2 regions of the Listeria sp. PSOL-1 genome follow, and region 2 is predicted to be linked to the other one. Evidence: predicted binding sites of a transcription regulator. Region 2 holds the regulator's gene; the other holds the start of a gene.
The links. The regulator NrdR, encoded in region 2, represses ribonucleotide reductase genes. The targets are predictions, from matches to a motif close to AACACNATATATNGTGTT.

Region 1: the regulator NrdR is predicted to act here: its motif matches at 2,155-2,172, upstream of nrdD (anaerobic ribonucleoside-triphosphate reductase).

Annotation. Positions count from the first base shown of each region.
Region 1 covers NZ_LR760298.1:32,265-35,699, reverse strand. The annotation lists gene nrdD (anaerobic ribonucleoside-triphosphate reductase) at 1-2,140, opposite strand, end outside; gene G6Q10_RS00150 (GNAT family N-acetyltransferase) at 2,332-2,832, opposite strand; gene yidA (sugar-phosphatase) at 2,962-3,435, shown strand, end outside.
Region 2 covers NZ_LR760298.1:871,156-874,590, forward strand. The annotation lists gene G6Q10_RS04290 (replication initiation and membrane attachment family protein) at 1-1,283, opposite strand, end outside; gene nrdR (transcriptional regulator NrdR) at 1,297-1,761, opposite strand; gene coaE (dephospho-CoA kinase) at 1,833-2,429, opposite strand; gene mutM (DNA-formamidopyrimidine glycosylase) at 2,442-3,263, opposite strand; gene polA (DNA polymerase I) at 3,273-3,435, opposite strand, start outside.

The sequences.
Region 1 (3,435 bases), 840 kb from region 2:
ATAACGCCATGTGTTTTATCCGATTCGAAATTTCAACATGACGTCCGTGTACCATCGGACGCTTCATTGGATTGCCAAGATAGCCGCAAGTACGCTTTACAACATCTGCTTTTTCTGGATCCGTATTACCGCAATGGGGGCATTTAAACCCTTCCTCCGTTGGGCTAAATTCACCCTCAAAGTCGCATTCGTAGCATTTGTCAATCGGCGTATTCGTTCCAAGATAAGCTATGCGATCATATGCATAATCCCAAACAGCTTCTAATGCTTTTGTATTATGAGTTAATTTTGGATACTCACAATAATGAATAAATCCACCCGAACTATATTCAGGATAATCTTTTTCAAAATCAATTTTTTCAAAAGGCGTGATTTTTTTACGCACATCATAATGGAATGAATTTTGATAATAACCTTTGTCGGTAATATCTTTGATGCTGCCATATTTTTCTTTATCTAAGCGATTAAAACGGTCGGTTAAACTTTCGCTTGGTGTAGAATAAACGCTAAACCAATAATCATACTTTTCACGCCAAAGTTCAGCGTAATTTTTCAACTCACTTGTAATGTCTAGTGTAAATGCTTTAGCTTCAGCATTTGTTTCCCATTCCCCGCCATAAAATACGGTTGCTGCCTCATAAAGACCAATATAGCCAATTGAAACGGTAGCACGCTTATTATTAAAAAGCTGATCAACAGGTGCTCCGTCTTCTAAATATTCACCAAAGGCTCCGTATTTGTAGAGAATCGGTGCATTTTCTGGACAGGCCTCAGCTACGCGTTTTAAGCGAAACAATAACGCATCTTTTACAGTTTGCATCCGTTCGTGAAAAATTTCCCAAAATTTCACTTTATCGCCGCCACTTTGAATGGCTATCCGCGGAATATTTAAAGTAACGACGCCTAAATTATTTCGTCCAGCATTAATATATTCGCCTGCTTCGTTCTGCCAAGCTGGTAAAAATGAACGACAACCCATGGGTACTTTAAAATCGCCAGTTAGACGCACTAATGAGTCATAGTTGAGTACATCAGGATACATTCTTTTAGCAGAACATTTTAACGCCAATTGCTTTATATCATAATTCGGATCATGTTTTTCTAAATTGGTCCCTCTTTTAATAGAAAAAACTAATTTAGGGAAAATTGCTGTATGCCTGTCTTTTCCAATGCCACCTAAGCGAACATTTAAAATCGCTTTTTGAATTTCTCGTGCAAACCAATCTTCACCAAGGCCAAAACCAAGCGTCACAAATGGTGTTTGTCCATTACTGGTATAAAGCGTGTTAATCTCATATTCCAAGCTTTGCATGGCGTCATAAATATCTTTACTTGTCTTGCTTTTTAAATAGTCTTCGCGCTTTTCAACAATCACCCAATCTTTTGCTTCTCGTTCATGTTTTTGGTAGTTCAACTTCGCATATTTTGCTAAAATTTCATCCACACGATCAACTGAGCAGCCGCCATACTGCGAGCTTGCTACATTTGCAATAATTTGAGAGATCTGAGCTGTTGCAGTCTGGATTGACTTTGGACTTTCAACGTTGGCATTTCCAATTGTAAAGCCACTTTCAAGCATACCTTTAACATCAATTAAACAGCAGTTGGTCATCGCGTGATAAGGGCTATAATCTAAGTCATGGAAATGAAGATCGCCTTTTAAATGAGCATTTGCCACATGTTTAGGCAACATATATTTTAAGGCGTAGCTTTTAGCGACCGCCCCGGCAGTTAAATCGCGCTGTGTATTAAAAACGGTTGCATCTTTGTTAGCATTTTCATTGACGACTGTCTTGTCTTTTTCGAGTAACTTTTGGACGCTTTTTGTGAGATCAGTGAGATTGCTTCGCTTTTTATCACGATCATGACGATATTCTATGTAACTTCTAGCTACGTCGGGATAGCTTGATTTCATCAAATGATTTTCGACACATTGCTGGATAGCGGCAATCGTTAATTGGTCTTCATTTGGTAAAGAATTCACAATTGAAATGATAATTTTTTCAAGAAAAAACTCATCTGTTACACCGGTTTCCTTCATTGCTGCTTCTACTGCATTACGAATTTTAATCAAATCGAAAGTCGTTTTTCTACCATCTCTTTTGATGACCACTTGTTCAGATTGCTTTTTTAAATACATGCAAATTCCCCCTAACACCTATATATTGTGTTTACTTGATCATGTTATCACAATATAGAGAGGTTTTACAGTATCAACCCTAAACTTAACAAAAACAGGACTAAAGTTCTCATTTTCACAAAAACTTAAAATGTTTGCAAGTAGTCACATCATTTGTATCGTTTTAAGTCCTATTCGGCGTCCTCATTATCTTATAACGTTAAAACGTATTTTTCTACAAGATGCTGTTTATCGCCAAATACTTTATTAATTTCTGCATGTTTTTGATACCCCAAGTATTGCCAAAAAGAAATCGCTTCTTTATTTTCTGCTAAAACAGCTAACATAAGTGAATCTGCGCCGCCATCACTAGCCCATTCAGCAATCACTTGATGCAGAACTTTCCCTAGCCCTGACTTTCGCACATCAGGAATAAGTAGCAGTAAGCCAATAAACCACTGGCCTTGACGCGGATAATTAGCAATAACATTAACCAAACCAATCGCTTCTTCATTTTCATTTAAGATCGCGATGTTAAATTGATCGAATTTTGCCTTTCCAGGTGGTAATTCGTTCAAAAACGCCATAGCATCTTTAGAGGTAGCACTTTTTCCTTGCTCGATGAAGTAGTAATCATCACATTTCGTATTTACTTCTTCAACTAAGGCAATGTCTTTTTCATTCACAAATTTGATGTGATATTGTTGCTTCAATGATTTCACCTTTTTCCGATTTTTATTCTATATCTAGATCTTACCATAAATTTTTAAAAAAGCGTCGCGCAAATTATTTTTAAATATGCTATACTGATTTTGATTGTAGTTTGTAAAGGAGCAAAAAATATGTATAAACTTGTAGCAATTGATATTGATGGAACTCTCTTAAATGACAAACACGAAATAACGTCAGAGGTAAAAAACGCCATCCAAAAAGCAAAAGCGCTTGGTGTAAAAATTGTATTATGTACTGGACGGCCACTTGTTGGTGTACAACAGTACTTGAGTGATCTCGAACTACGCGAAGAAGGCGATTATGTTATTAGCTTTAATGGCGCTATGGTCCAAGATACATTTACAAAGCGCGTTTTATCCCATTTAACACTTAATTACCAAGATCTAAAAGAAATCTATCATTTTAGTGAATCCGCTAAGTTACATATGCACTTCTTTGATGAAAAAACGCTGTACACGCCAAATAGGCACATTGGAAAATATACAGTTGGTGAAGCATACTTAACAGGTGCACAACTCGTTTTTCAGGAAATTGAAAATACACCGACCGATTTAATCATGTCAAAAGCCATGCTAATTGATGAA
Region 2 (3,435 bases):
GCTGGTGTGACTTCTTCTCGGTCAAACCAATCAGGTAATACTTCCACACGGTTATTTTTTTGATAGCTTGTCGTCTTAGGGCCTTCTTCTTTTAAGCGTTTGTATTTTTCGTGTTCACTAAGCGCTAGCTCCATGGCTTCTTTTGCTGTTTTTACTTTTTTTCGTTTCCAATGAGCAGCTATAGTCATCATATAATTACGCGCGATTTTGCCGTCCAATCTTAATAATACATATTCAATTAAGACATTCATGACCGGTTCTGGCAAATTTTGTTTGGTCATGACTTCCTCAATGACACGAAGATCGGTTTCAGCGGGGGTGGCTCCATCAGTTATATCCACTAATAATTGAAATGGCGAGACATTTTCTAAGTAAACTTGTAAAGCTTCCTCATCGTTTAATTCGGTTTTATTCGGAGTGGCTTCATCTAAATTAAAGTCATGGAGCTCCGGATAAGCTTGGTGGTGCAAGCGATAATCATCGCGAACAATTTTGCGTAAATAGGCTAAATCAATATTCCCATCTCCAAGAATGGCTCGATATAAAAAGGAGACCATTTCTTTCTCATTGTATTGATAAATCGCATGAAGTTTTAAAATGGTCTGCTTGACTTCTGCGGTTATCTTATTACGAGCAATCATGTTTGGTGAAAGTAAATGAAAGAATAACGAAAAATCAAAATCGGCTTCTTCCTCCGAAAGCTCAATAAAAGGTGTTTTCGTCCGATTGATGGGTGTTTCATTTGTCTGCACGATTTCAGGAGCTTTTAAATTGCTATTGAAAGGAGAAAAGACATCTTGAAAGGAACGTGTTATCTCATGAAAATCTGGTTTGATTTCATGATCATCAGAAAAAAATTTACGCAGTCGTTGATATTGTCTACTGCCAATTTTTCCGTATAAATAAATGTTAAGTAACCCATCCGAGAAAAAGCGATCTGGTGTGAGCGGCGGTATTAGTTCATAAATGTAATGACGCGCATCAGCTTCTGTTTTAATGTAAGACTTTAGTAAGCCAAGACCTTCTAACTTCAAACGCGCGCTAAAAAAATCTTTTAAACCAATATTTAATAAATTTAATAATTGCGTATGTGTATGTGCCTCGCTCCATAAGCGATTTTCTTCAATTTCTGTGGCTAGCGTTTGATAAAGTGCTAGGCAATTTGAACCCATAAGTGGCTGATACAACATTGTGATCACTTTATAATCGTAAGAAGAAAGAACCCCATTTGATTTCACTTGATAGCTATCAAGCGGTTTCAGTTCCATCCAAAATTCAGTCAATTGCCTCACCTTTTTAAACTTTCTTGTTTTTTCTCATTAAATCTTTTAATTCATCAACAAAGACATTAATATCTTTAAATTGTCGATAAACAGAAGCAAAACGAACGTAAGCGACTTCATCAAGAAGCGCGAGTTTATCCATCACTTTTTCGCCAATTAAATCAGAGGGGATTTCGCTATCGCCAATATTGCGTAATTCACGTTCTATTTCTGTGACAACTTCTTCTAATTGTTCAATGCTAACCGGTCTCTTCTCACAAGCACGAATAATACCACGTCTCACTTTTTCACGGGCAAATTCTTCACGTGCACCATCTTTTTTTACAACAATTAATGGGCTTTCTTCTACTTTTTCAAAAGTGGTAAAACGAAAACTGCATTTTTCGCATTCACGCCTTCTTCTAATAGAATTACCATCATCAGCAGGTCTTGAATCAATCACTCTTGTCCCGTTGTACTTACAAGATGGACATTTCATCTCATTTCAACTCCTATCATTCGAAGCACTTCCGCCTTATTATATCATGAGAACTTTATTGCTGGCTATTTTTAGTTGGTTAGCTTGGCTAAAATGATATTAACTTGTTTTTCTGTGTCATTAAGGTCCCCATTATTATCAATAACATAATCAGCTCGCTTGCATTTTTCAGCAAGCGACATTTGGCTATTGATCCGAACGATCGCTTGTTTTTTATTTAAATGGTTTCTTGCAATCAAGCGGCTTAGTTGCACTTCTCTGCTTGTTTTCACAACGATAATTTGATCAACTAGAGTTTCTAAATGGCTTTCAAAGAGCAATGGAATATCAAAAATAACGATGTTAGCACCACTTTGAAACAAATCATTTCTTTTAGCTAACATATTGTCTTTTACAAGGGGATGAACGATTTTATTCAATGCCTCACGTTTCTTTTGGTCGTTAAAAATGAGCTCTCCTAAATAAGGTCGATTTAATGACCCATCATCATTTAAGACTTCTTCACCAAAAAAAACAGCAATTTTTTTTAGGCCCACTGTTTCTTTTTGCACAACTTCTCTTGCTGCAACATCAGCATCAATCACCGGTATTCCTTTATCTGAAAATAGGTTACTTACTGTTGATTTTCCGGTTGCAATAGAACCTGTTAGGCCAATTGTTTTTTTCATTTTTTCTACACCTCATTTTTGGCAATATGGACAAAAATGCGTGCCTCTACCGTTTAATTTTATTTTTTCGATTGGCGTTTTGCATACGAAACAAGGCTCTCCTTTTCGTCCATATACTTTTAGCTTATCTTGAAACTCACCCAGGCGACCTTCTGAATTCACATACGTACGAATCGTTGAACCGCCAAGTGCTGTAGCTTCTTTCAAAATAGCTTTTGTCGCTTCATAAATGCGGTTGATTTCTTTATCGCTTAATGAATGGCCTGTTCTTGTTGGCATAACCTTTGCCTGAAAACAAATTTCATCTGCATAAATATTGCCTACACCAGCGACAAGGGATTGACTTAATAAAATGGTTTTAATCGAACGTGTGGTTTTTTTCAAACCAGTAGCAAAATCAGTTATTTTGAAGGTTACTGATATCGGCTCTGGTCCAAGCTTTTGAATCGATTTTGTTTGTTCTTCTTGTTGTTTATGCGTCATTTCGATCGTTCCAAATTTGCGAACGTCTAAAAAGCGTAATTCAGTATGATCGGTAAAATGAAAGATAATATGTGTATGTTTCATTACTTCATCGGTTTCATGATTCAAACGAAACTTCCCTTCCATTCGTAAATGTGAAATGAGCGTAGCATTTGTTAAATCAAATAGCAAAAACTTGCCTCTGCGTCTGACCGCTTCAAAGGTTTGGCCAACCAAAGCATGGACAAACTCATCTGCGTTCATTCCTTGAACCATTTTTGGGACCTGGACGATAACCTGGTCAATGATTTTTCCAGGGATTAATTTTTGTAGTGTTTGTCTGACATTTTCCACTTCTGGTAATTCTGGCATTTTATCCTCCTATTTTGCATCATACCAAGTATTTCCAAACGCGCTATCTACTTTGAGTGGCACGCTTAACGTTACTGCATTTTCCATAACATCAGGAACAATTTTTTGAAGTAGCTCGATCTCTTGTTCAGGCGCTTCAAAAATAAGTTCATCATGTACTTGTAAGAGAAGT